Regions from separate parts of the Amycolatopsis sp. NPDC039088 genome, predicted to be linked through region 2. Evidence: riboswitches for the same ligand, from Rfam matches in the RefSeq annotation. Region 2 holds a riboswitch; the other holds the start of a gene.
What was found. Region 2 has a riboswitch for glycine ahead of gcvP (aminomethyl-transferring glycine dehydrogenase). Riboswitches for the same ligand answer to the same signal wherever they lie in the genome.
Positions count from the first base shown of each region.

Region 1: it holds a riboswitch for glycine, as region 2 does, so the genes downstream of both, gcvP (aminomethyl-transferring glycine dehydrogenase) here and gcvP (aminomethyl-transferring glycine dehydrogenase) in region 2, are expected to answer to the same signal.

Region 1 covers NZ_JBVKAE010000037.1:29,239-37,647, reverse strand. The annotation lists gene ACZ7KI_RS34920 (TetR/AcrR family transcriptional regulator) at 101-745, opposite strand; gene ACZ7KI_RS34915 (MerR family transcriptional regulator) at 1,013-1,594, shown strand; glycine riboswitch at 1,641-1,742, shown strand; gene gcvP (aminomethyl-transferring glycine dehydrogenase) at 1,913-4,792, shown strand; gene ACZ7KI_RS34905 (nuclear transport factor 2 family protein) at 4,796-5,158, opposite strand; gene ACZ7KI_RS34900 (helix-turn-helix domain-containing protein) at 5,274-6,101, shown strand; gene ACZ7KI_RS34895 (aldo/keto reductase) at 6,150-6,977, shown strand; gene ACZ7KI_RS34890 (DinB family protein) at 7,015-7,494, shown strand; gene ACZ7KI_RS34885 (hypothetical protein) at 7,576-8,262, opposite strand; gene ACZ7KI_RS34880 (3-methyladenine DNA glycosylase) at 8,356-8,409, opposite strand, start outside.
Region 2 covers NZ_JBVKAE010000025.1:68,558-82,958, reverse strand. The annotation lists gene lipA (lipoyl synthase) at 1-666, opposite strand, end outside; gene glyA (serine hydroxymethyltransferase) at 663-1,931, opposite strand; gene gcvH (glycine cleavage system protein GcvH) at 1,933-2,310, opposite strand; gene gcvT (glycine cleavage system aminomethyltransferase GcvT) at 2,328-3,419, opposite strand; gene gcvP (aminomethyl-transferring glycine dehydrogenase) at 3,428-6,262, opposite strand; glycine riboswitch at 6,404-6,497, opposite strand; gene ACZ7KI_RS28750 (four-helix bundle copper-binding protein) at 6,623-6,997, opposite strand; gene ACZ7KI_RS28745 (3-oxoacyl-ACP reductase) at 7,356-8,123, opposite strand; gene ACZ7KI_RS28740 (aldehyde dehydrogenase family protein) at 8,127-9,491, opposite strand; gene ACZ7KI_RS28735 (gamma-glutamyl-gamma-aminobutyrate hydrolase family protein) at 9,488-10,201, opposite strand; gene ACZ7KI_RS28730 (glutamine synthetase family protein) at 10,182-11,546, opposite strand; gene ACZ7KI_RS28725 (YflT domain-containing protein) at 11,775-12,299, shown strand; gene ACZ7KI_RS28720 (DUF1700 domain-containing protein) at 12,410-13,630, opposite strand; gene ACZ7KI_RS28715 (PadR family transcriptional regulator) at 13,627-13,950, opposite strand; gene ACZ7KI_RS28710 (GntR family transcriptional regulator) at 14,115-14,401, shown strand, end outside.

The DNA of each region.
Region 1 (8,409 bases), on a different contig from region 2:
GGTTCTTCACCTCTGTTTAGCGGGAAACCTTCCGAGGCGCGGATATTGAATGGGCGTGGGGGGGGGGGGGGGGGGCCCCCCCCCCCCCCCCCCCCACGACTCAGGCCGCGGTCGCCCGCGTGAACAGGTCCGCCAGTTCCCGCCCGTAGCGCTCCAGATCCAGCTTCCGGTCCGTCGCGAATTTCGCGGCGACACCGTCGATGGCCTGCGCGATCGACAGCGCCATCACGTCCGGCGCGAAATCGCCGAAAGCGCCTTCCCGCTGTCCCTGCCGTAGCTGGCGCTCGAGCCGGCCGGTACGGAACTCTTCGACCATCGGCGCCGACATGAACCAGCCCTCCGCGTCGGATCCGCTCGAAGCCATCTCGACCATGACCCGTACCAGTTCCGGGTACGAGCCGAGGAACGCGATCTCCGACTCGATGTAGCCGCGCAGCAGCCCGGCCCGGTCGGTGGTGCCCTGGATCCGCTCTTCGAGGAACTTGTCCTTCATCCCGGTCGCGGTGGTGACCACGGCCTGCATCAGGCCGGACTTGTTGGTGAAGTGGTAGGAGATGATCCGGGTACTGGACAGCCCGGCCCGCTCCTTGATCTTCGCGAACGACGTCTTGTGGTAACCGAGCTCGGCGATCGTCGCGATCGTGGCGCTGATGATCTGGGCCCGCCGCGCGGCCTCCGTGACCGACAACCCGAGCTCTGCCTGCACCTCGGCGGCGGCGGTTTCGGTGGATGTGTTTACTCGCATGAGTAAAAATTAACACGACTGAGTAAAAGCGACAAGCCCGCCGCCGTTCGGGGGACCATTCCCGGCAAGTCTCAAGAAGAGCTTGAGGTCGACCGCGCGTCGCGTTGACCGCTTTGCCGGACACGCTTACCGTCAATGGAGGTAAATCGCCAAGGTGTGATTCGGATGTCTGGGGCATCCGTCTTGACGGTTCACTCCGGTGCGGACTCACATGGGTCCGCGCGGCTTTGTTCGCCGGCCGCCAGGTCGGGCGAGGGGAGGCATGGCGTGGTCGAGGCTGGTAGCCCTCAAGAGCCGCTCGTTCCGGTCGCAGACGGCGAGCAGGGCGAGCTGTTCCCCGACTCTTCCCTCCCGGACGAACTCGTCGGTTACCGCGGTCCCGCCGCCTGTCAGATCGCCGGGATCACCTACCGGCAGCTCGACTACTGGGCCAGGACGAAGCTGGTCGCGCCGAGTATCCGCACGGCGCACGGCTCCGGTTCGCAGCGGCTGTACTCGTTCAAGGACATCCTCGTCCTGAAGGTCGTCAAACGGTTGCTGGACACCGGTGTCTCGTTGCAGAACATCCGGGTCGCTGTCGATCACCTGCGCCTGCGCGGCGTCCGTGACCTCGCCAGGGTCACCCTGTTCTCCGACGGCACCACCGTCTACGAGTGCACCTCGCCCGAAGAGATCGTCGATTTACTGCAGGGCGGTCAGGGCGTGTTCGGCATCGCCGTCAGCGGCGCGATGCAGGAGATCAGCGGAACCATCCACGAATTCCCGGCCGAGCGCGCCGACGGCGGAACGATCGAAACCGTCACCCCGGACGAGCTCACGCAGCGCCGTAACGCACGTCGCACCGGCTGATCATGAAGCCGCGCGGGCGGCAGGGTAGGCTCGGTTCCGCGGTCGACGAATCCGCGCGGGAGAGACCGAGTCGATAACCGTTGAGCTCGGCGCCGAAGGAGCAAGTCCTCCCCGGAACCTCTCAGGCACCCTGGACCGCGCGGACGAGACGCCTCTGGAAAGTGGTTCGCCAGGTCACAGCCTGGCGGCCCCGCCGACGGTGCAAGCCCGGCTCAACACTCGGGCGAAACTCTCAGGCGCTCCCACGGGAGTACGGACAGAGTGGGGAGGGCCAGGACAATCGTCCCGGCCTCACCCCCGCGTCCTGGGAGGTCCCCGTTGGAGCCCGTTTCTCTGGCCGCTCTCGAATCCGGAACCCCCTTCGCGGACCGGCACATCGGTCCCGGCGCTGGGGAACTCGCGCGCATCCTCGACGTCGTCGGCGTCGCTTCTCTCGACGAACTGGCCGAGCGGGCCGTCCCCGCGTCGCTCCGGGAATCCGCCACGCCGCCGGACCTGCCGCCGCCCGCCACCGAGACCGGCGCGCTTGCCGAACTCCGCGCGCTGGCCGCTCGCAACCGGCCCATGGTCCAGATGATCGGCCTCGGCTACCACGACACCGTGACCCCGCCGGTGATCCGCCGCAACGTGCTGGAGAGCCCCGCCTGGTACACCGCGTACACGCCGTATCAGCCGGAGATCTCGCAAGGCCGCCTCGAAGCGCTGCTCAACTTCCAGACCATGGTCGCCGACCTGACCGGACTGCCGATCGCGAACGCGTCGATGCTGGACGAGGCGACCGCGGCGGCGGAGGCGATGACGCTGGTCCGCCGGGCGGGCAAGGCGAAATCGAACCGGTTCGTGGTCGACGAGGACACGCTGCCGCAGACGATCGAGGTCCTGCGCACCCGCGCCGAACCGCTCGGTATCGACCTGGTGACCGCGGATCTCTCGCAGGGCATCACCGGACTGGGCCTCGGCGGCGACTTCTTCGGCGTGCTGCTCTCGTATCCCGGCGCTTCCGGCGTCGTCCGCGAATGGGACCACACCATCACCGAGGCCAAGGCGCTGGGCGCGGCCGTGGTGATAGCCGCCGATCCGCTGGCGCTGACCTTGCTGCGGTCACCGGGTGAGCTCGGCGCCGACGTCGCCATCGGGTCGACGCAGCGGTTCGGCGTGCCGATGGGCTTCGGTGGCCCGCACGCGGCGTATCTCGCCGTGCGCCAAGGACTCGAACGCCAGTTGCCCGGCAGGCTCGTCGGAGTGTCGAAGGACGCCGACGGCGCGCCCGCGTACCGGCTGGCGCTGCAGACCCGCGAACAGCACATCCGCCGGGAGAAGGCGACCAGCAACATCTGCACCGCGCAGGTGCTCCTGGCGGTCATCGCGTCGATGTACGCGGTGTACCACGGGCCGGAAGGCTTGCGCGCCATCGCGAACCGCGCGCACCGGATGGCAACCGTGCTCGCGGCGGGGCTCGCCGAAAGCGGCGTGGACGTGGTGCATTGCGAATTCTTCGACACCGTCATGGTGGCTGCCCCCGGGCGCGCGGCCGGGATCGTCGGCACGGCACGGGAACTCGGCGTCAACCTCCGGCTCGTGGACTCCGACCACGTCGCCATCGCCTGTGACGAGACGACCACCCGCGAGCATCTTTCCCTGGTGTGGAAGGCGTTCGGTGTCGCGGTGTCCGATGTGGACTCCCTCGACGCGGACACCGCCGACGGCTTCCCGCCGGATCTGCGCCGCACGAGCGAGTACCTCACGCATCCCGTCTTCCACGCGCACCGCTCGGAAACCGCGCTGCTGCGGTACCTGCGGGCGTTGTCCGACAAGGACGTCGCGCTCGACCGGAGCATGATCCCGCTCGGCTCGTGCACGATGAAGCTCAACGCCACGGCCGAAATGGAGCCGATCACCTGGCCCGAGTTCGCCGGTCTGCACCCGTTCGCACCCGTCGAGGACGCGGCCGGGCTGCTCGCCATCGTGCGGGACCTGGAGCGCTGGCTGGCCGGGATCACCGGCTACGACGCGGTTTCCCTGCAGCCGAACGCGGGCAGCCAGGGCGAGTTCGCCGGTCTGCTGGCCATCCGCGCCTACCACCGCGAACGCGGGAACGCGGCCCGTGACGTCTGCTTGATCCCGTCGAGCGCGCACGGCACGAACGCGGCCAGCGCGGTGATGGCGGGAATGCGCGTGGTCGTCGTGAAATGCGACGACGAGGGCAATATCGACCTCGGCCACCTGAAGTCCACTGTGGACGAGCACGCGGACGACCTCGCCGCGATCATGATCACCTATCCCTCGACGCACGGCGTGTACGAGGACACCGTGCGCGAGGTCTGCGCGCTGGTGCACGACGCGGGCGGCCAGGTGTACGTCGACGGGGCGAACCTGAACGCGCTGATCGGGGTCGCGCAGTACGGGAAGTTCGGCGCCGACGTCTCCCATCTCAACCTGCACAAGACCTTCTGCATCCCGCACGGCGGTGGCGGCCCCGGGGCCGGGCCGATCGGCGTCCGCGCGCACCTGGCGCCGTACCTGCCGAACCATCCCCTGCAGCCGGAAGCGGGCCCGGCGACCGGTGTCGGCCCGATCAGCGCCGCGCCATGGGGGAGCGCGTCGATCCTGCCGATCTCCTGGGCCTACATCCGGATGATGGGCGCGGAAGGGCTGAAGCGCGCGACGCTGACCGCGGTCGCGAACGCCAACTACGTCGCCAAGCGCCTCGCGGAGCACTATCCGGTGCTGTACTCCGGGCACGAAGGACTCGTGGCGCACGAGTGCATCCTCGATCTCCGGGCGCTGACCAAACGGACCGGTGTCACCGTCGACGACGTCGCCAAACGGCTGGCCGACTACGGCCTCCACGCGCCGACGATGTCGTTCCCGGTCGCGGGCACGCTCATGGTCGAGCCCACCGAGAGCGAGGACCTCGGCGAGCTCGACCGGTTCTGTGACGCGATGATCGCGATCCGCGGCGAGATCGAGAAGATCGCCGCGGGGGAGTGGCCGGTGGCGCACAGCCCGCTGCGCAACGCCCCGCATACCGCGCGGTGCCTCGCGGGCGAGTGGGATCGCCCGTACAGCAGGGAGATCGCCGTCTTCCCGGCGGGCTTCACCGCCGCGAAGATCTGGCCCCCGGTGCGGCGGATCGACGGGGCCGCGGGTGACCGCAACCTCGTCTGCTTCTGCCCGCCGCCAGAGGCCTTCGCGTAGGTCTCAGCCGGGCATCTTGTCGAGAAAGCCGAGCACCTGCTTGATCCGCCCGTCCTCGACGGTGATGACGTCGAAGCCGATCGCGAGCGGTTCCTCCGCACCGGGAGCGCTGAGGTACCACTGGAATCGTGCGATGTCGTGGTGCGCGTCGGGCGCGGCGGGCAGGCTGAACCTCAGCCCGGCGAACTGGGCCTGCGCGCCGGCGACGAAGCCGTCGACACCGTCGTGACCGGTGACCGCGCCCAGCGGGTCGGTGTAGGCGGCGTCCTCGGTGAACACCTCGGCGATGAGCGCACGGCGCTTTTCGGTGTCCGTCTCGTTCCACACGGCGATGTACTGCTCGGCGACGCGCTGGATGTCCGACATGGTGTCTCCTTGGTGCGTTGTGGGGTAACCGATGACGCAACTCTGTCGGCCGAGGGTGGGTCCCGTCGATTACGTGAGAGGTAATGGCGGCCCGGCGTGCGCGGTGCGTAGGTTCGTGATCGTGACGACCACCTTGACCGCGAACCGCGCGGGCCGCCCCGTCGGCGAGCTCCTGCGGGAATGGCGCGATCGCCGCCGGATCAGCCAGCTCGACCTCGCCATCTCCGCCGAGATCTCGACCAGGCACCTGAGTTTCGTGGAGACCGGGCGGTCCAAGCCCAGCCGGGACATGGTGCTGCGGCTGGGCGAACATCTGGAGGTGCCCTTGCGGGAACGCAATCAGCTGCTCCTCGCGGCGGGCTACGCGCCCGCGTATCCGGAGAGCGGGCTCGGCGACCCGGAACTGGCCGCGGTCCGCCAGGCGGTCCGGCAGCTGCTGACGAGTCACGAGCCGTACCCGGCCGCCGTCGTCGATCGCGGGTGGAATCTGGTCGACGCCAACGCGAGCGTGTCGATCATGACCGACCTGGTGTCGCCCACCCTGATGACGCAGCCGGTCAACGTCCTCCGGCTGACCCTCCATCCGGAGGGAATGGCGCCGTACGTGCTGAATCTGGGGGAGTGGCGGGCCCATCTGCTCGGCAGGCTGCGGCGCCAAGTGACCCAGACGGCGGATCCGGGCCTGACGGAACTGCTGGAGGAACTCCTCACCTATCCGTGTGAAGACCCCGTTCCCGAGGTGGAGGTCCCCGGGCCGGGCGACATCTTCGTCCCGCTTCGGCTGCGGCACGAGGGCGTGGATCTCACGTTCTTCAGCACGGTTTCCACGTTCGGGACGCCGTTGGACATCACGGTCGCCGAGCTGGTGATCGAATCCTTCTTCCCGGCCGACGCGGACACGGCCGAGCATCTGCGCGCGTACGCGCGGCGCGGGGTGGAATGATGCGGGCAAGAAGCCCCGCCACAGACTCGGAGTGAGGATTCTTCATCCATGGCCGTGCCTTCCGTCGTCCTGAACAACGAGGTAGCCATCCCCCAACTCGGTTTCGGTGTCTGGCAGGTGCCCGCGGGCGATACGGCCAAGGTCGTCCGGACCGCGATCGAAGCCGGGTACCGCGGCATCGACACCGCCGCGTCCTACCGCAACGAAGCCGGTGTCGGCGAGGCGATCCGCACGGCGGGCGTGCCTCGCGACGAACTGTTCATCACCACGAAACTGCCGAATCCGGCCCACGGGTACGACGAGGCGCTCCGCGGGTTCGACGCCAGCCTGGCGGAACTGGGCCTGGACCGGGTCGACCTGTACCTGATCCACTGGCCGATGCCGACCCGCGGCAAGTACGTGGAAACCTGGCGAGCGCTGGAAAAGCTCTACGCGGATGGCCGGGTGCGGGCCATCGGGGTGTCGAACTTCCACGAGCCGCATCTGCGGCGGCTGTTCGACGAGACGGGGATCGTGCCGGCGGTCAACCAGGTCGAGCTGCATCCCCGGCTGCAGCAGAAGGCGTTGCGGGAATTCCACGCCGAGCACGGCATCGTCACCGAGGCCTGGAGCCCGCTCGCGCAGGGATCGCTGCTCTCGGACGCGACGCTGACCGCCCTCGCGGCCAAATACGGCAAGAGCCCGGCACAGCTGGTGCTCCGCTGGCATCTGCAGCTCGGCACCGTCGCGATCCCGAAATCCGTGACGCCGTCCCGGATCCGCGAGAATTTCGACGTCTTCGACTTCGAACTCGCCGAAGACGATCTGGCCGCCCTCGCCGACTTCGACGACGGCACCCGTACCGGCCCCGACCCGGACACCTTCGACCTCGTTTAGACGCAGGCCTTGCCCCTCAAATGACTTGGAGACGTTGATGGGTCCGTTCGAGGTGCCCCTGGATGACGAGCGCACCCAGCTCGAGGCGTTCATCGAGGACTACCGCACCGCTCTCGAGGCGACGCTCGACGGTCTTACCGAGGAACAGGCCCGCCGTCGGCTCGTCCCGTCGGCGACGACGCCGCTCGGGCTGCTCAAACACGTGACCTGGATGCAGCGGGTGTGGTTCGAGGAATGCGTGGGGGGTACGCCGCGCAAGGAACTCGGTCTGGTGCCCGATCCGGAGGAATCCTTCCGGCTCTCCGGCGACGACACCATCGCCTCGGTCATCGCGGCCCACCGGGAAGCCTGCGCCACGGCCCGGACGACGGTCGCGGACCTGTCCTTGGACACGGTCGTGACCGGCCACCGGACCGGACCGCGCACGCTTCACTGGGTGTACCTGCAAGTTCTGCGGGAACTCGCCCACCACTGCGGGCACGCCGACATCCTGCGTGAACAGCTCCTCGCCGGCTGAGTACCCCCGAAGTACGTGAAGGCCCCCTTCACTGCGCTAGACGCAATGAAAGGGGGCCTTCACGTACTTCTGTGTGCGAAGTCAGGTGGCCTTGATGCCCGCGGCGGCGAAGTCGGCCTGCTGGGCGGGCTGCTGCAGGAACTGCCGGAACGTCTGCGAGGCGCGCATCTGGACCTCGTCGATGGTCTTACCGGCGAGCCCGACGAGCGGGTAGTCGGCCGAACGCGCCGTCGCGACCGACTGGGCGGGCGAACCGACCAGTTCGGGCTTGGCGGTGTTCAGTTCCGTCACCCAGTAGGACGACTCGGGGATCCAGGCGGCGGGAAGGCCGCCGATGGCGTCCAGGTTCGTCCGCCCGACGAGGCCGTCGAGCACGGCCGCCGAGGGCAGCGCGTCGATCTGGATGATCACGCAGTGGTCGCGGACCACGGTCGCGGCGTTGTTCCAGCGCTCGGCCGCCGCGCGGAGCGGCTTCTCGATGCTGGGGGTGACGACGACCCGCATCGGGGTCTCGCCGGCGCTGCAGCCCTTGGCCTGGGCTTCGGCACGGGTGTTGAGCTCTCCGTCCGCCCAGTTCCAGCCGAAGATTCCGATCGCGACCAGTACCACCAGGACCAGGCAGGCGATGGGCCACTTGGCGATCCTGCGCCGCGGGGCCTTCTTCCCGACGATCCGGTGCGAGCCGGTCGCCTCACTGCGGCCCTGGGGGCGCTTCGGCGGGTCGAGGGGGTGCGGTACCGGCTCTTCGGCAACGCTGTGTCGCCCCATCGTTGTCCTTTCGAAACGTGCGCGCTCGCGCTGCGTATGCAATCAAACCGTTATCACTCTAACAGGGGAAGATGTTGCGGGGAATGCGGCAACTCACAGTTGTTTTCCGCGTGTCGCGTGCGCCGTCTTTACCTCGGCCAGAAGCCG
Region 2 (14,401 bases):
CATACCGAGGATGAGGTTCGACTTCGTCACCAGGCCGGCCTCACGAGCCTTCGTGATGACCTCCAGCGACCGCGCATACCGGAAACCAGGCCGAATCCGCTTGAAAATCCGCGGCACCGTCTCCACGTTGTGCGCCAACACCTCCGGCCGCGACCCGAACACCTCAGCCAACTGATCAGGATCGGCGTTGAAGTCCGGAATCAACAACTCCACACCCGTACCGGGATTCAACGCGTGAATCTGACGCACGGTCTCCGCATACAACCACGCACCACCGTCATCCAGGTCATCGCGCGCGACACCGGTCACCGTCGAATACCGCAACCCCATCGCCTGCACCGACTCCGCCACCTTGCGCGGCTCAGTCCGATCCAACGCAGCAGGCTTACCCGTGTCGATCTGACAGAAATCACAACGCCGCGTGCACTGATCCCCACCGATCAGGAACGTCGCCTCACGATCCTCCCAGCACTCGTAAATGTTGGGACAGCCCGCTTCCTCGCACACGGTGTGAAGACCTTCACGCTTGACCAGACCCTTGAGCTCGGTGAACTCCGGACCCATCCGCGCCCGGGTCTTGATCCACGACGGCTTCTTCTCGATCGGAGTCTGCGCGTTGCGGACTTCGAGCCGGAGAAGTTTGCGCCCCTCGGGGACCGCGCTCATCGGTTGAGGTCCGCGTACAGCGGGTGCTTCTTCGCCAGCAGTTCGACGCGAGCGGACAGCGACTGGCGCAGATCCTCGTCGAAGTCGGGGCGCAACGCCTCGGCGATGATGTCGCCGACCTCGGCGAAGTCCTCGGCGCCGAAGCCGCGGGTCGCGAGCGCCGGGGTGCCGATCCGCAGGCCCGAGGTGACCATCGGCGGGCGCGGGTCGAACGGGACGGCGTTGCGGTTGACCGTGATACCGACCGAATGCAGCCGGTCCTCGGCCTGCTGACCGTCCAAAGTGGAGTTGACCAGATCGACGAGCACCAGGTGCACGTCGGTGCCGCCGGTCAGCACGCGGACGCCCGCTTCGGCGCAGTCGGTGCGCGAAAGGCGGTCGGCCAGGATCTTCGCGCCTTCGAGCACGCGCTGCTGACGCTCGCGGAACTCTTCGCTCGCGGCGACCTTCAGCGCGACGGCCTTGGCGGCGATGACGTGCTCCAGCGGGCCGCCCTGCTGGCCTGGGAACACCGCCGAGTTGATCTTCTTGGCGAGTTCCTGGCGGCACAGGATGATGCCGCCGCGCGGGCCGCCGAGGGTCTTGTGCGTGGTCGTGGTGACGATGTCCGCGTACGGCACGGGGCTCGGGTGCAGCCCGGCGGCGACGAGACCGGCGAAGTGCGCCATGTCGACCATGACCTTCGCGCCGACCTCGTCGGCGATGCGGCGGAACTCGGCGAAGTCGAGCTGACGCGGGTACGCCGACCAGCCGGCGATGATCAGCTTCGGCTTGTGCTCCTTGGCCAGCCGCTCGATCTCCGCGACATCGACGATGCCGGTCTCTTTGTCGACATGGTAGGCGACGACGTTGTAGAGCTTGCCGGAGAAGTTGATCTTCATCCCATGGGTCAGGTGACCGCCGTGGGCGAGGTCGAGACCGAGGATGGTGTCGCCGGGGTTGAGCACGGCGACCATGGCGGCGGCGTTGGCCTGCGCGCCCGAATGCGGCTGGACGTTGGCGTGCTCGGCGCCGAACAGGGCCTTCGCGCGGTCGATCGCCAGCTGCTCGATGACGTCGACGTGCTCGCAACCGCCGTAGTAGCGGCGGCCGGGGTAGCCCTCGGCGTACTTGTTGGTCAGCACCGAACCCTGCGCCTCGAGCACGCCCACCGGGGCGAAGTTCTCCGACGCGATCATTTCCAGGGTCGACTGCTGGCGGTCGAGTTCGGCGGCGACGGCCGCGGCGACCTCGGGGTCCACTTCGGACAGGGAGGAATTGAACATCTCAGCTCTCCTGGGTGAGCACGGCGTAGGCCTGGGCGTCGAGCAGGGCGGGCACGTCGCCGGACAGACGCACCTTCAGGAGCCATCCTTCGGTGTACGGGTCCGAGTTGATGACCTCGGGGGTGTCCGTTGTGGTCTCGTTCACCTCGACGACCTCGCCGTCCACGGGCGCGTACAGCTCGCTGACGGATTTGGTCGACTCGACCTCGCCGAACACCTCGCCGCCGGTGACCGTGTCACCGACCGAGGGCAGCTGGACGAACACGATGTCACCGAGCGACTCGGCGGCGAAGGCGGTGATACCCACGGTGGCGACGCCGTCCTCGACGCGCAGCCACTCGTGTTCCTTCGTGTACTTCAGGTCCTGGGGGATGCTCATGGTCGTTCAAGGGCCTTTCAGGCGCGGGAGTAGAAGGGCAGGGCGACGACCTCGACGGGTTCGATACGACCCCGGATGTCGACGGAAAGCTCGGTGCCGGGTTCGGAGTGCTCCCGGTCCACATAGGCCATGGCGATCGGGTAGCCCAGGGTGGGCGAAAGGGCACCGCTGGTGACCTCGCCGATCTCGGTCTCGCCCGCCAGGACGGTGTAGCCGTGACGCGGGGCACGGCGGCCGGAGCCCTTGAGCCCGACGCGCACGCGGGGAACGTCCTTCTTGGACAGTTCCTCGAGCGCGGCCTTGCCGACGAAGTCACCAGGCTTCTCGAACTTGACGACGCGGCCGAGACCGGCTTCGAACGGGCTCAGCTGGAGGCTGAGTTCGTTGCCGTACAACGGCATTCCAGCTTCCAGGCGCAGGGTGTCGCGGCAGGCGAGGCCGGCCGGGAGCAGGCCGTGCGGCTCGCCCGCGTCGGTCAGGATGCGCCAGACGGCGGGAGCCTCACCGGCCGGGACGTACAGCTCGAAGCCGTCCTCGCCGGTGTAGCCGGTGCGAGCCAGCAGGACGTCGTGACCCTTCACGACGGCCGGGACGCTCGCGTAGTACTTGAGCGCGCCGAGGTCGGCGTCGGTGACGGCGCCGAGGATCTCGACGGCCTTCGGGCCCTGGACGGCGATCAACGCGACGTCCTCGGACTTGTTTTCCACGACCGCGTCGAAGCCGGAGACTCGCTCGGCCAGCGCCTCGGCGACCACGTCGGCGTTGCCCGCGTTGGCGACGACCAGGAACTTCTCGTCGGCGAGGCGGTAGACGACCAGGTCGTCGAGCACGCCGCCGTTCTCGTCGCAGATCATCGTGTAGCGCGCCCGGCCCGGCTTGACGCCGGACAGGTTGCCGACCAGGGCGTAGTCCAGGGTCTCGGCAGCCTGCGGGCCGGTCACCTCGATCTCGGCCATATGCGAGAGGTCGAACAGCCCGGCCGCCTCGCGGACGGCCTTGTGCTCCGCCAGTTCGCTGCTGTAGCGGATCGGCATCGACCAGCCCGCGAAGTCGGTGAACAGCGCACCCAGTCCTTTGTGGACCCCGTGCAGGGACGTCTCTTTCGACATCAAGTGCCTCAGTTCTCGTAGGCGTTGAGCGGCGGGCAGGAGCAAACGAGGTTACGGTCCCCGCGCGCACCGTCGATGCGGCGCACCGGGGGCCAGTACTTGGCCTTGCGATTCACTCCGGCGGGGTACACCGCCAGTTCGCGGTCGTACGGCAGGTCCCAGTCGCCGACCAGGGTTTCCGCGGTGTGCGGGGCGTTGCGCAGCGGGCTGTTGTCCGCGGACCAGCGGCCCTGCGCGACGGCGTCGATCTCCGCGCGGATGGCGATCATCGCGTCGCAGAAACGGTCGATCTCGCCGAGGTCTTCGGACTCCGTCGGCTCGACCATCAGCGTGCCCGCGACCGGGAACGACATGGTCGGGGCGTGGAAGCCGTAGTCGATGAGGCGCTTCGCGACGTCGTCGACGCTGACGCCGGTCTCCTTGGTGAGCCCGCGCAGGTCGAGGATGCACTCGTGCGCGACCAAGCCGTCCTGGCCGGTGTACAGCACCGGGTAGTGCTGGTTGAGCCGCTTGGCCACGTAGTTCGCGGCGAGGACCGCGACCTGCGTCGCGGCGGTGAGCCCGCCCGCGCCCATCATGCGGACGTACGCCCACGAGATCGGCAGGATCGACGCCGAGCCGAACGGGGCGGCGCTGATCGGGCCGACGCCGGTTTCGGGACCCGCCTTCTCCAGCAGCGGGTGGTTCGGCAGGTACGGCGCGAGGTGCGCGCGGACCGCGACCGGGCCGACGCCGGGGCCGCCGCCACCGTGCGGGATGCAGAAGGTCTTGTGCAGGTTCAGGTGCGAGACGTCGCCGCCGAACTCACCCGGCTTCGCCAAGCCCAGCAGGGCGTTGAGGTTCGCGCCGTCGACGTAGACCTGGCCGCCCGCGTCGTGGACGATCTTGGCCAGCTCGTCGATGCCGTGCTCGTACACGCCGTGCGTGGACGGATACGTGACCATGATCGCGGACAGCGTGTCGCGGTTGGCGTCCACCTTCGCGCGCAGGTCGTCGAGGTCGACGTTGCCCTCGTCGGTGCACTTGACCACGACGACGCGCATCCCGGCCATGACGGCGGAGGCGGCGTTCGTACCGTGCGCGGACGACGGGATCAGACAGACCTCGCGTTCGGTCTGGCCGTTGGCGTGGTGGTAGGCGCGGATCGCCAGCAGACCGGCGAGTTCGCCCTGGCTGCCCGCGTTCGGCTGCAGCGACACCTTGTCGTAGCCGGTGACCTCGGCCAGCCAGCCGGCCAGCTGCTCGACCAGCACGTGGTAGCCCTCGGCGTCCTCGGCCGGGGCGAACGGGTGGATCCCCGCGAACTCGCGCCAGCTGATCGGCTCCATCTCGGTGGTGGCGTTGAGCTTCATCGTGCAGGAGCCGAGCGGGATCATGCCGCGGTCGAGCGCGTAGTCGAGGTCGGAGAGGCCGCGCAGATACCGCAGCATCGCGGTCTCGGAGCGGTGCGAGTGGAAGACCTCGTGGGTGAGGTACTCGCTCTCGCGCTCGAGGCCGGTGGGCAGCGCGCGGGCGTCGTCGGCGGCGGGGGTGTCGATGCCGAAGGCGTTGAGCACCTTGGCGATGATCGCGGGCGTGGTGACCTCGTCGACGGCGATGCGGACGTGGTCGGCGTCGACCGGGCCGAGGTTGATCCCGTTCTCACGGGCGACGGCGACGACGGCTTCAGCCTGGCCGGGCATGCGGGCGAGAACGGTGTCGAAAAAGCCCTCGTGGACGACTTCGACGCCCCCGGTGCGGAGAGCGTCCGCGAGACCGGCGGCGAGTCCGTGAACACGCGTCGCGATGCGCTTGAGGCCGTCGGGACCGTGGTAGACCGCGTACATCGCGGCCAGCACGGCGGGCAGGACCTGCGCGGTGCAGATGTTCGACGTCGCCTTCTCGCGGCGGATGTGCTGCTCACGGGTCTGCAGGGCGAGGCGGTACGCGGGGTTGCCGTCGGCGTCGACCGAGACCCCGACGAGGCGGCCCGGCAGCGAACGCTCCAGCCCGGCGCGGACGGCCATGAATCCGGCGTGCGGCCCGCCGTAGCCGAGCGGGACACCGAAGCGCTGCGTCGAACCGGCGGCGATGTCCGCGCCGAACTCACCCGGCGCGGTGACCAGCGTGAGGGCGAGCAGGTCGGCGGCGACGGTGTACAGCGCGCCGGCGGCCTTCGCGGTCTCGGAGATGGCGGAGTAGAAGCCCGCGCCACGCAGCACGCCGGAGGCACCCGGGTACTGGACGACGACGCCGAAGAACTCCTCGGGAAGGCCGGTGAGCAGGTCGCGGACCTCGACCTCGACACCCATCGCCTCGGCGCGGGTGCGCACGACCGCGATGGTCTGCGGCAGGCACTCGGCGTCGAGGACGACCTTGTTGGACTTCGCCTTCGACACGCGGCGCATCAGCATGACGGCCTCGGCGACAGCCGTGGACTCGTCGAGCAGGGAGGCGTTCGAGGTGGCGAGACCGGCCAACTCGGAGACCATGGTCTGGAAATTGAGGAGCGCTTCGAGGCGGCCCTGCGAGATCTCCGGCTGGTAGGGCGTGTACGCCGTGTACCAAGCCGGGTTCTCCAGCACGTTGCGGCGGATGACCGCCGGGGTGACCGTGTCGTGGAAGCCGAGACCGATCATCTGCGTCATCGGCTTGTTGAGCGCGGCGAGCGCGCGAAGCTCGGCGATGGCGTCCTCCTCGGACGCGGCCGGGGGAAGGTCCAGGTCACCGGTGACCCTGATCGCGGACGGCACGGCGGCCTGCACCAGGGCATCGAGGCTGCCGTAGCCGACCTCGGCGAGCATCTTGGCCTGCTCGGACTCCGAGGGGCCGATGTGCCGGTCGTCGAAGGACGTACTGGTCAAGGGAGCTCCTTGGGTCAGGCGCCGGATAGACCGGTGCGCTGGGAACTCCCCCTCTGTCATGGCACCTGAGAGTTTCACCGCACGGTAATGCGGCTTTCACCTTGGGTGAGACGCACTTGCGCGCCTGCTTTCCAGAGTGGCCTCGCGGAAGCGGTAGTGGATACCTGAGAGATTCCGGGGAGTTTGCTCCTTCGGTGCCCCACCACGTTCGTGAGGGCTCTCCCGCTCCAGCTCAACGGCCCTGTCTGAAGTTGTGCGCACACCGTACCTGGCGTGTTCGGCGCGCGTCTACTTCAGGCAGGACATGTCACTTGTGCCGTTCGCCCGGACACCCGATGTGCCCGGGCGCGGCTGGAGCGATCAGGCGTTCTCCATCATCATCTCGGCGGTGATGGTGCCGCACAGCTCGGCGCAGCGCGTCATCATGTCGGCGGCCTCGGCGAGTTCGGCGTCACCGGTCTTGGCACATTCCTGGGCGCACATGCGCATCATCTGGGAGGCCAGGCCGCACATCTTCGCGCACATGCGCATCATCTCGAGGTCGGCGACCATGGCCGAACAGCGCATCATCATATCGGCGCTCATCCGGGACATGTCCGCGCAGGTCACCATCATCATCCCGAGCTTGGCGCCGCCGACCTCCATGCAGCGGGTCATCATCTCCTCGCACCGGACGTGACACTCGTTGCACAGGTCGATGCAGTCACGCATGGCGGTGCTCATCTGCCGGGTCATTTCCGTGCCTCCGCTGTTCCAGGTCGCGGGAGCCGGACGGCTCCCGGTCCCAGACCTACAGCGCAGGTCAGCGGCGCGCCATCCCGGCCACCGGGACGAGTGACGCATGGGCCGCAACTTTGCTCGCGGTGAAGTACATGATGGCCGAGTTTCCTCGGCTGAGCCGAGGGAAGGGACCTTCACGCGCCGCCGTTGCGACTGGTGGTGCCACTGAGGCTCGTGGTGACCTTCCGGCAGAGAGCCATCAATCGGGCATTCGGTCACCAAGGAGGGTCCCTTGTGGACGGTCAGGGCGCGATTGACTCGTAGGCCACGCCGAAAAACTCCGGAGCACACATTCAGAGGACTAAATGCGGGATCAAAGAGGCGTGACGTAGGCGCCCGAGATCCCGCCGTCCACCAGGAACTGCGAAGCCGTGATGAACGAGGCGTCGTCGCTGGCCAGGAACGCGACCGCGGCCGCGATCTCCTCCGGTTCCGCGAACCGCCCGACCGGCACGTGCACCAGCCGTCGCGCGGCCCGCTCGGGGTCCTTCGCGAACAGTTCCTTCAGCAGCGGCGTGTTCACCGGGCCCGGGCACAGCGCGTTGACCCGGATGTTCTCCCGCGCGAACTGCACGCCCAGCTCCCGGCTCATCGCCAGCACCCCGCCCTTGGACGCGGTGTAAGAGATCTGCGACGTCGCCGCGCCCATCACCGCGACGAACGACGCCGTGTTGATGATCGATCCCTTGCCCTGCCGTTGCATATGCGGCAGCACGGCCTTGCAGCACAGGTACACCGAGGTCAGGTTGACCTTCTGCACCTTCTCCCAGGCGTCGATGCCCGTGGTCAGGATCGAGTCGTCTTCGGGCGGGGAGATGCCGGCGTTGTTGAACGCGACGTCGACCGAGCCGAATTCGTCCACTGTGGTCTGGAACAGGGTCTCGACCTGATCGGCGTCGGTGACGTCTGCCTGCACGAACAGGCCGCCGACCTCGTCGGCCGCGGCTTTGCCCGTCTCCGCGGAGATGTCGCCGATGACGACCTTCGCGCCCTCGCTCGCCAGCCTGCGGGCGGTGGCGAGTCCGATACCGCTGCTGCCGCCGGTGATGACCGCGACGCGGCCTTCGAAACGCTGCACCATTGCTCAGTCCTCCGTGCTGATAAAGACGTTTTTGGTCTCGGTGAAGGCATCCACGGCGTCCGGGCCGAGTTCGCGGCCCAACCCGGACTGCTTGAACCCGCCGAACGGCGTCCAGTACCGGACGGACGAATGCGAGTTGACCGAAAGGTTCCCCGCTTCGACGCCGCGCGCGACGCGGAAGGCGCGGCCGACGTCGCGGGTCCAGATCGAGCCGGACAGGCCGTACTCGGTGTGGTTGGCCATGGTCACCGCGTCCGCTTCTTCGGCGAACGGGACCACGGCGACGACCGGGCCGAAGATCTCGTCGGCGGCCAGCGGATGCCGCAGGTCCGGCGGGGTGACGACGGTCGGCGGGAACCAGTAGCCCGGTCCCAGCGGCGCGCTCCCCCGGAACGCCACCGGCGTGGAATCGTCCACATAGGACGACACCTTCGCGTGGTGCCCGGCCGAGATCAGCGGCCCCATCTCGGTCATCTCCAGCCGGGGATCCCCGACGACGACGCCGTTCACGGCGGGTTCGAGCAGTTCCATGAACTTCTCGTACACACTCGCCTGCACCAGGATCAGCGACCGCGCGCAGCAGTCCTGTCCGGCGTTGTCGAACACGCCGTAGGGCGCCGAGGCCGCGGCCTTCTCCAAATCGGCGTCGGCGAACACGATGTTCGCGTTCTTCCCGCCCAGTTCCAGGGTCACCCGCTTCACCTGCGCGGCGCAGCCCGCCATGATCTGCTTGCCGACCTCGGTGGAGCCGGTGAAGACGACCTTGCGTACCGCGGGGTTGTCCACGAAACGTTGTCCCACCACGGATCCCTTGCCGGGAAGCACCTGGAAGACGTCCTCGGGGATCCCCGCCTCACGGGCGAGTTCGCCGAGCCGGATCGCGGTCAGCGGGGTGAGTTCCGCGGGTTTGAGGACGACGGTGTTCCCGGCGGCGAGCGCGGGCGCGAAACCCCAGCCCGCGATGGGCATCGGGAAGTTCCACGGCACGATCACCCCGACCACGCCGAGCGGTTCGTGGAATGTCATGTTCACCCCGCCGGGCACCGGGATCTGCTTGCCGCTCAAGCGTTCCGGCGACGCCGAGTAGTACGTCAGCACGTCGCGGACGTTGCCAGCCTCCCAGCGCGCGTTGCCGATCGTGTGGCCCGCGTTGGCGACTTCGAGCTGGGCGAGATTCTCGATGTCGGCGTCGACCGCGTCGGCGAAGCGGCGCAGCAGCCGCGCCCGGTCTCCGGGGGCCACCGCACGCCAGGCGGGGAACGCCGCCTGCGCTCGGGCGATGGCCGCATCGGCCTCCTCGGCCGAGGTCAGCTCGACCGACCTCACCACCTCTTCGGTGGCGGGGTTGATGACCTCGAAGGTGGTCACTTCGTCTCCTTCGCCGCTGCTACGAGGGCCTCGAAAAGCCTGATGTCGTCGGGGTTCTGTTCCGGATGCCATTGGACGCCGAGCGCGAACCCGTCGCCGGGCAGTTCGGCCGCCTCGATGGTGCCGTCGGCGGCCCAGCCGACCGGGACCAGTCCGTCGCCGAGCTTGTCGATCGCCTGATGGTGGTAACACGGCACCTTGGTCTCGGTGCCGAGGATCGAGGCGACCCGGCTGCCCCCGGCAAGGGTCACCGTAGTGGTGCCGAAGGTCGCGGGCGCGGGCTGGTGATCCTTGCTGTCCAACGTTTCCGGGAGATGCTGGGTGAGCGTGCCGCCGAGCGCGACGCTGAGCACCTGCAGCCCCCGGCACACGCCGAGCACCGGTTTGCCCGCGGCCAAAGCGGACCGCAGCAGGCCGAACTCGAAGGCGTCCCGGTTCGGCCGGAGGTAGGTCGTCGGATGCTGCTCCTGGCCGTACCGCGCCGGATCGACGTCGGCGCCGCCGACCAGCACGAGACCGTCCACAGCGGACACCAGCCTGTCGTGCGCGTCGCTCACCGGCGGCAGCAGGACCGGGATCCCGCCCGCCGCGACGATCCCGTCGACGTAGACGCGGTGCAGCAGCGCCGCCTCGGTCTCCCACACCAGGAACTTCGCGGGCTCCAGATAGGACGTGAGACCGATGACGGGTTCACAGCCGTTCGAAGCCACGGATCCTCTCCCAGTCGGTGACGGCGGCGTCGTAGGCGGTGAGTTCGACCTTCGCCGCGTTCAGATAGTGGTCGACGACCTCGTCCCCGAACGCGGTCCTGGCGAGCTCGCTCTGGTCCAGCAGCGCGGCCGCCTCCCGCAGGGTGGTCGGCACGGTCGGCTTGTCGGAGCCGTAGGCGTTGCCGTGGAACTCCGGCTCCAGCTCCAGTTCGTTCTCGATACCGTGCAACCCGGCCGCGATCAGCGCGGCCACCGCGAGGTACGGGTTCACGTCGCCGCCGGGAACGCGGTTCTCGGTGCGGAGCGATTCGCCGTGGCCGACGACACGGAGCGCGCACGTGCGGTTGTCCATGCCCCACGCGACGGCGGTCGGCGCGAAACTGCCGGGGACGAAACGCTTGTAGGAGTTGATGTTCGGCGCGAGGAAGTAAGTGAGCTCACGCAATCCGGCGAGCTGACCGGCGAGGAAGTGCTCCATCAGCGGGGAGAACCCGCCGGGGCCGTCACCGGCCAGCACGGCCTCGCCGCCGATCGAGCGCAGGCTGATGTGGATATGGCAGGAGTTGCCCTCACGTTCGTTGTACTTCGCCATGAACGTGAGGCTCTTGCCCTCCTGCGCGGCGATCTCCTTGGCCCCGGTCTTGTAGACGCTGTGGTTGTCGCAGGTGGTCAGCGCGTCGGCGTAGCGGAAGGCGATCTCGTGCTGGCCAGGGTTGCACTCACCCTTGGCCGACTCGACGTACAGCCCCGCGCCGCCCATGTCGTTGCGGATCCGGCGCAGCAGCGGCTCGATCCGCGAGGTGCCGAGCATCGAGTAGTCGACGTTGTACTGGTTGGCCGGACGAAGGCCTTGGTAGCGCTTGTCCCATGCGGACTCGAAGGTGTCGTCGAAGACGATGAACTCGAGTTCGGTGCCGACGTAGGCGGCGAGACCGAGCGCGGCGAGCCGGTCGAGTTGCCCGCGCAGGATCTGGCGGGGCGAAGGAGCCACCGCCCCGCCTTGCACGCGTTCGAGGTCGGCGAGGACGAGGGCGGTGCCTTCCTGCCACGGGAGCAGGCGCAGCGTCTCGAAGTCCGGGCGCATGACGAAGTCGCCATAGCCGGTCTCCCAGGACGACATGGGGTAGCCGTCGACGGTGTTCATGTCGACGTCGACCGCGAGCAGGTAGTTGCACGCTTCGGTGGCGTGCGGGACGACCTCGTTGAGGAAGTACTCGGCGGCGCAGCGTTTGCCCTGCAGCCTGCCCTGCATGTCGGTGATCGCCGCCAACACCGTGTCGACGGTGCCGTCCTCGACGAGTTCCCGGAGCCGATCCAGCGTGAGCATGCCGCGCCTGTTCGCCATCAGCCTCACCTAAAGGTTCGAAGCGGTACCTTTGCGGGTTCTTCCTACCCGGTCAGCCTGGCCTGGTCAACTCGGTCAATGGTCTAGTTCGTTATCCATTGCGGACTGTAATTGATCCCTGGGCGGATTGTCTGTGATGCCCGGCTGAGAAGATGCTGTGAATCCCGCCGTATCGGGAGGAGATCCGCACATCCGGAACGTTGTACGGATCAAGAGAGGTGAGAAGGAATGACACAGGCATTCACGCAGCAGACCACGTTCACCGAGCCCCAGGGACGGGCTCAGCTCCCGACGCTGCCCAGCGGGTGGCCGATCGGCTCGTACGAGTCGTACTCCGAAGCGCAGCGTGCCGTCGACCACCTCGCGGGAACGGACTTCCCGATCACCGACGTCACCATCGTCGGTGTCGAACCGATGCTGGTCGAGCGGATCGCCGGGCGGATGGGCTGGAGCAAGGTGCTGACCAGCTCGGCGCTCGCGGGCGCGATGTTCGGTATGTTCCTCGGCCTGGTGCTGAGCCTGCTGAACCCGGGCGCCGGACTGGTGCCGATCTTCGTCGGCCTCGTCAGCGGTATCGGGTTCAACCTGCTGTTCGGCGCGCTGGGGTACGCGAATTCGAAGAACAAGCGCGGGTTCGTCTCGCAGAGCCAGCTGGTCGCCCGGCGTTACGACGTCCTGGCCCAGCCGCGCAACGCCGAGAAGGGCCGCGCCCTGCTGGCCGACCTGGCCGCCAGGAGCGCGTTCACCCGCTGAGCCTGCTCCCACGCGAGCCGGCACCTCATCGCGAGGTGCCGGCTCGCGGCTTTCCGCATCCGCGAGAAGTGGGTGGAGGCGCCCCCGACAGCCGCCTCCACCCGGACCACCTAGCGCGTCGGCTGGGTGGAGTTCGACGGCGGGGCCGCCGAAGCGGGCGGCATCGGCGCGCCCTTCGGGATCGCCGCGCTGAACGGGACGTCGGTCTTCTCCTGGCAGTAACCGCGGGAACCGTTGTAGCCGTTGAGGTTTCCCTCGCCGTCCTGGACACCCCGATCGACCCGTGGCCGCGGATAGCGGTTGTCGTCGCCGACCTTCCGCTTCTCGCCCGTGTTCTTCTCACAGGCGTACCGGGTGGTGCTGAGCGGGCGGCCCTCCTCGTCGTAGAGGTAGATTTCGGTCAGCGGCTTGCCCTCGCCGTCGAACGCGTAGATGTTCTCCACGCTCTGGCTGCCGTACATCAGCTGCGGATTGCCGTAGGTGTCGTTGTAGTTCGGCGTGTAGCCGCTATACGGCGAGCCGCTGCCGTAAGACCGTTTCGCGATCAGGTCGACCGCGGCGCCCGCGCCACCGAGCATGCTGCCGATGACGAACGCCGAGACCGGCACCAGCACCCACAGCAACCGCCGGTCGCCCTTCACCTTCGGCCCCGCCCACACCGCCGCGGCCCCCGCGACGATGAGCAGCGGCAGCAACAGCACGGCCTCGGTGTCGCGCAGCACGAGCAGCAGGCCGAACACGACCAGCACCGCCGCGCACAGCACCCACCACGCCGGCTTGAGCGAACGCAGGAAGGCCAGCGCCTTACCGTCGCGAGCGGTCTGGAACGACGTCCCGAACTCGCGGAGCTTGCCGACCTCGGGCAGTTCCGCGATCGGGCCGACCCCCTTCCGCACCACGTAGGTGACGCTGATCGCGAACACGGGTGCCACGAAAAGCAGGCCCAGCAACGGTTCCACCCGGACCCACACCGCGGCCGCGAAACCGAACAGCGCGAATCCGCCGACCGAGAACATCAAGCCCCAGAACGCGAAACGCGCTCCGCCGATCCCGGTCTTCGCGGTCAGCGCGGTGGTTTTGTCGCCCGCTTCGGCGGGACGCGGCGGGTAGCCACCGGACGCCCGCAGTTCGGCGGCGTAGCTCTCGGGGCTGCCCAGACGTTCGATCAGGGCGTCGACTCTTGCGTTGTCCCCCAGTTCCGCCTCCATCTCCGCGAGATGGGGACGGACGTCTTCGAGGATCTCCTCGACTTCGCTCTCGGGCAGGTCGGCGAGCGCGCTCCTGACCCTCGCCAGATACACCCGCACGGCGGTCGGATTCTGCGTGCTCATGCTGCCTCTCCCAACAGGCTGTTCATTGTCTTGGCGAAACTCCGCCAGGTCTGCCCCGACTCTTCGAGGCGTTGACGACCCGGTTCGTTGAGGCTGTAGTACTTGCGGTGCGGGCCTTCTTCACTCGGCACCACGTACGACGTCAGCAGGCCTGCCTTGTACAGCCGCCGGAGCGTCCCGTACACCGAAGCGTCGCCGACTTCCTGCAACCCCGCGACGCGAAGTCTTCGGAGCACGTCGTAGCCGTAGCCGTCCTCTCCGCGAAGTACGGCGAGAACGGCGAGGTCCAGCACGCCTTTGAGTAGCTGACTGATCTCCACAGTCGCGTCCCTCCCAGTCTTACGCAACAGAAGGTACCACGCACTGCACAGTAGTGCGCACGGCGGAAGCCACTTGCGCCCATCGGGTGGTTCATGGGTTACTTAGTCCAGTAATGAACCACCGCACCCGACATCGGGTGCACGACTCTGGGGACGGAGGTGTCGTGCTCGACGAAGGAACACCCCTGTTCGCGCAGATCGCCGAACAGATCGCCGACGACATCGCCGAGGGAAGCCTGGCCGAGGGGGAACGTGTGCCGTCAACCAACGAACTCGCCGCCTTCTACCGGATCAATCCGGCGACGGCGGCCAAGGGAATCAACGTGCTCGCCGACGACGGCCTGCTCGAAAAACGCCGTGGCATCGGGATGTTCGTCGCCGCCGGAGCACGGGAGAAGCTGCTCACCGACCGGCGGAGACGGTTCGCCGAGCAGTATCTCGACCCGATGCT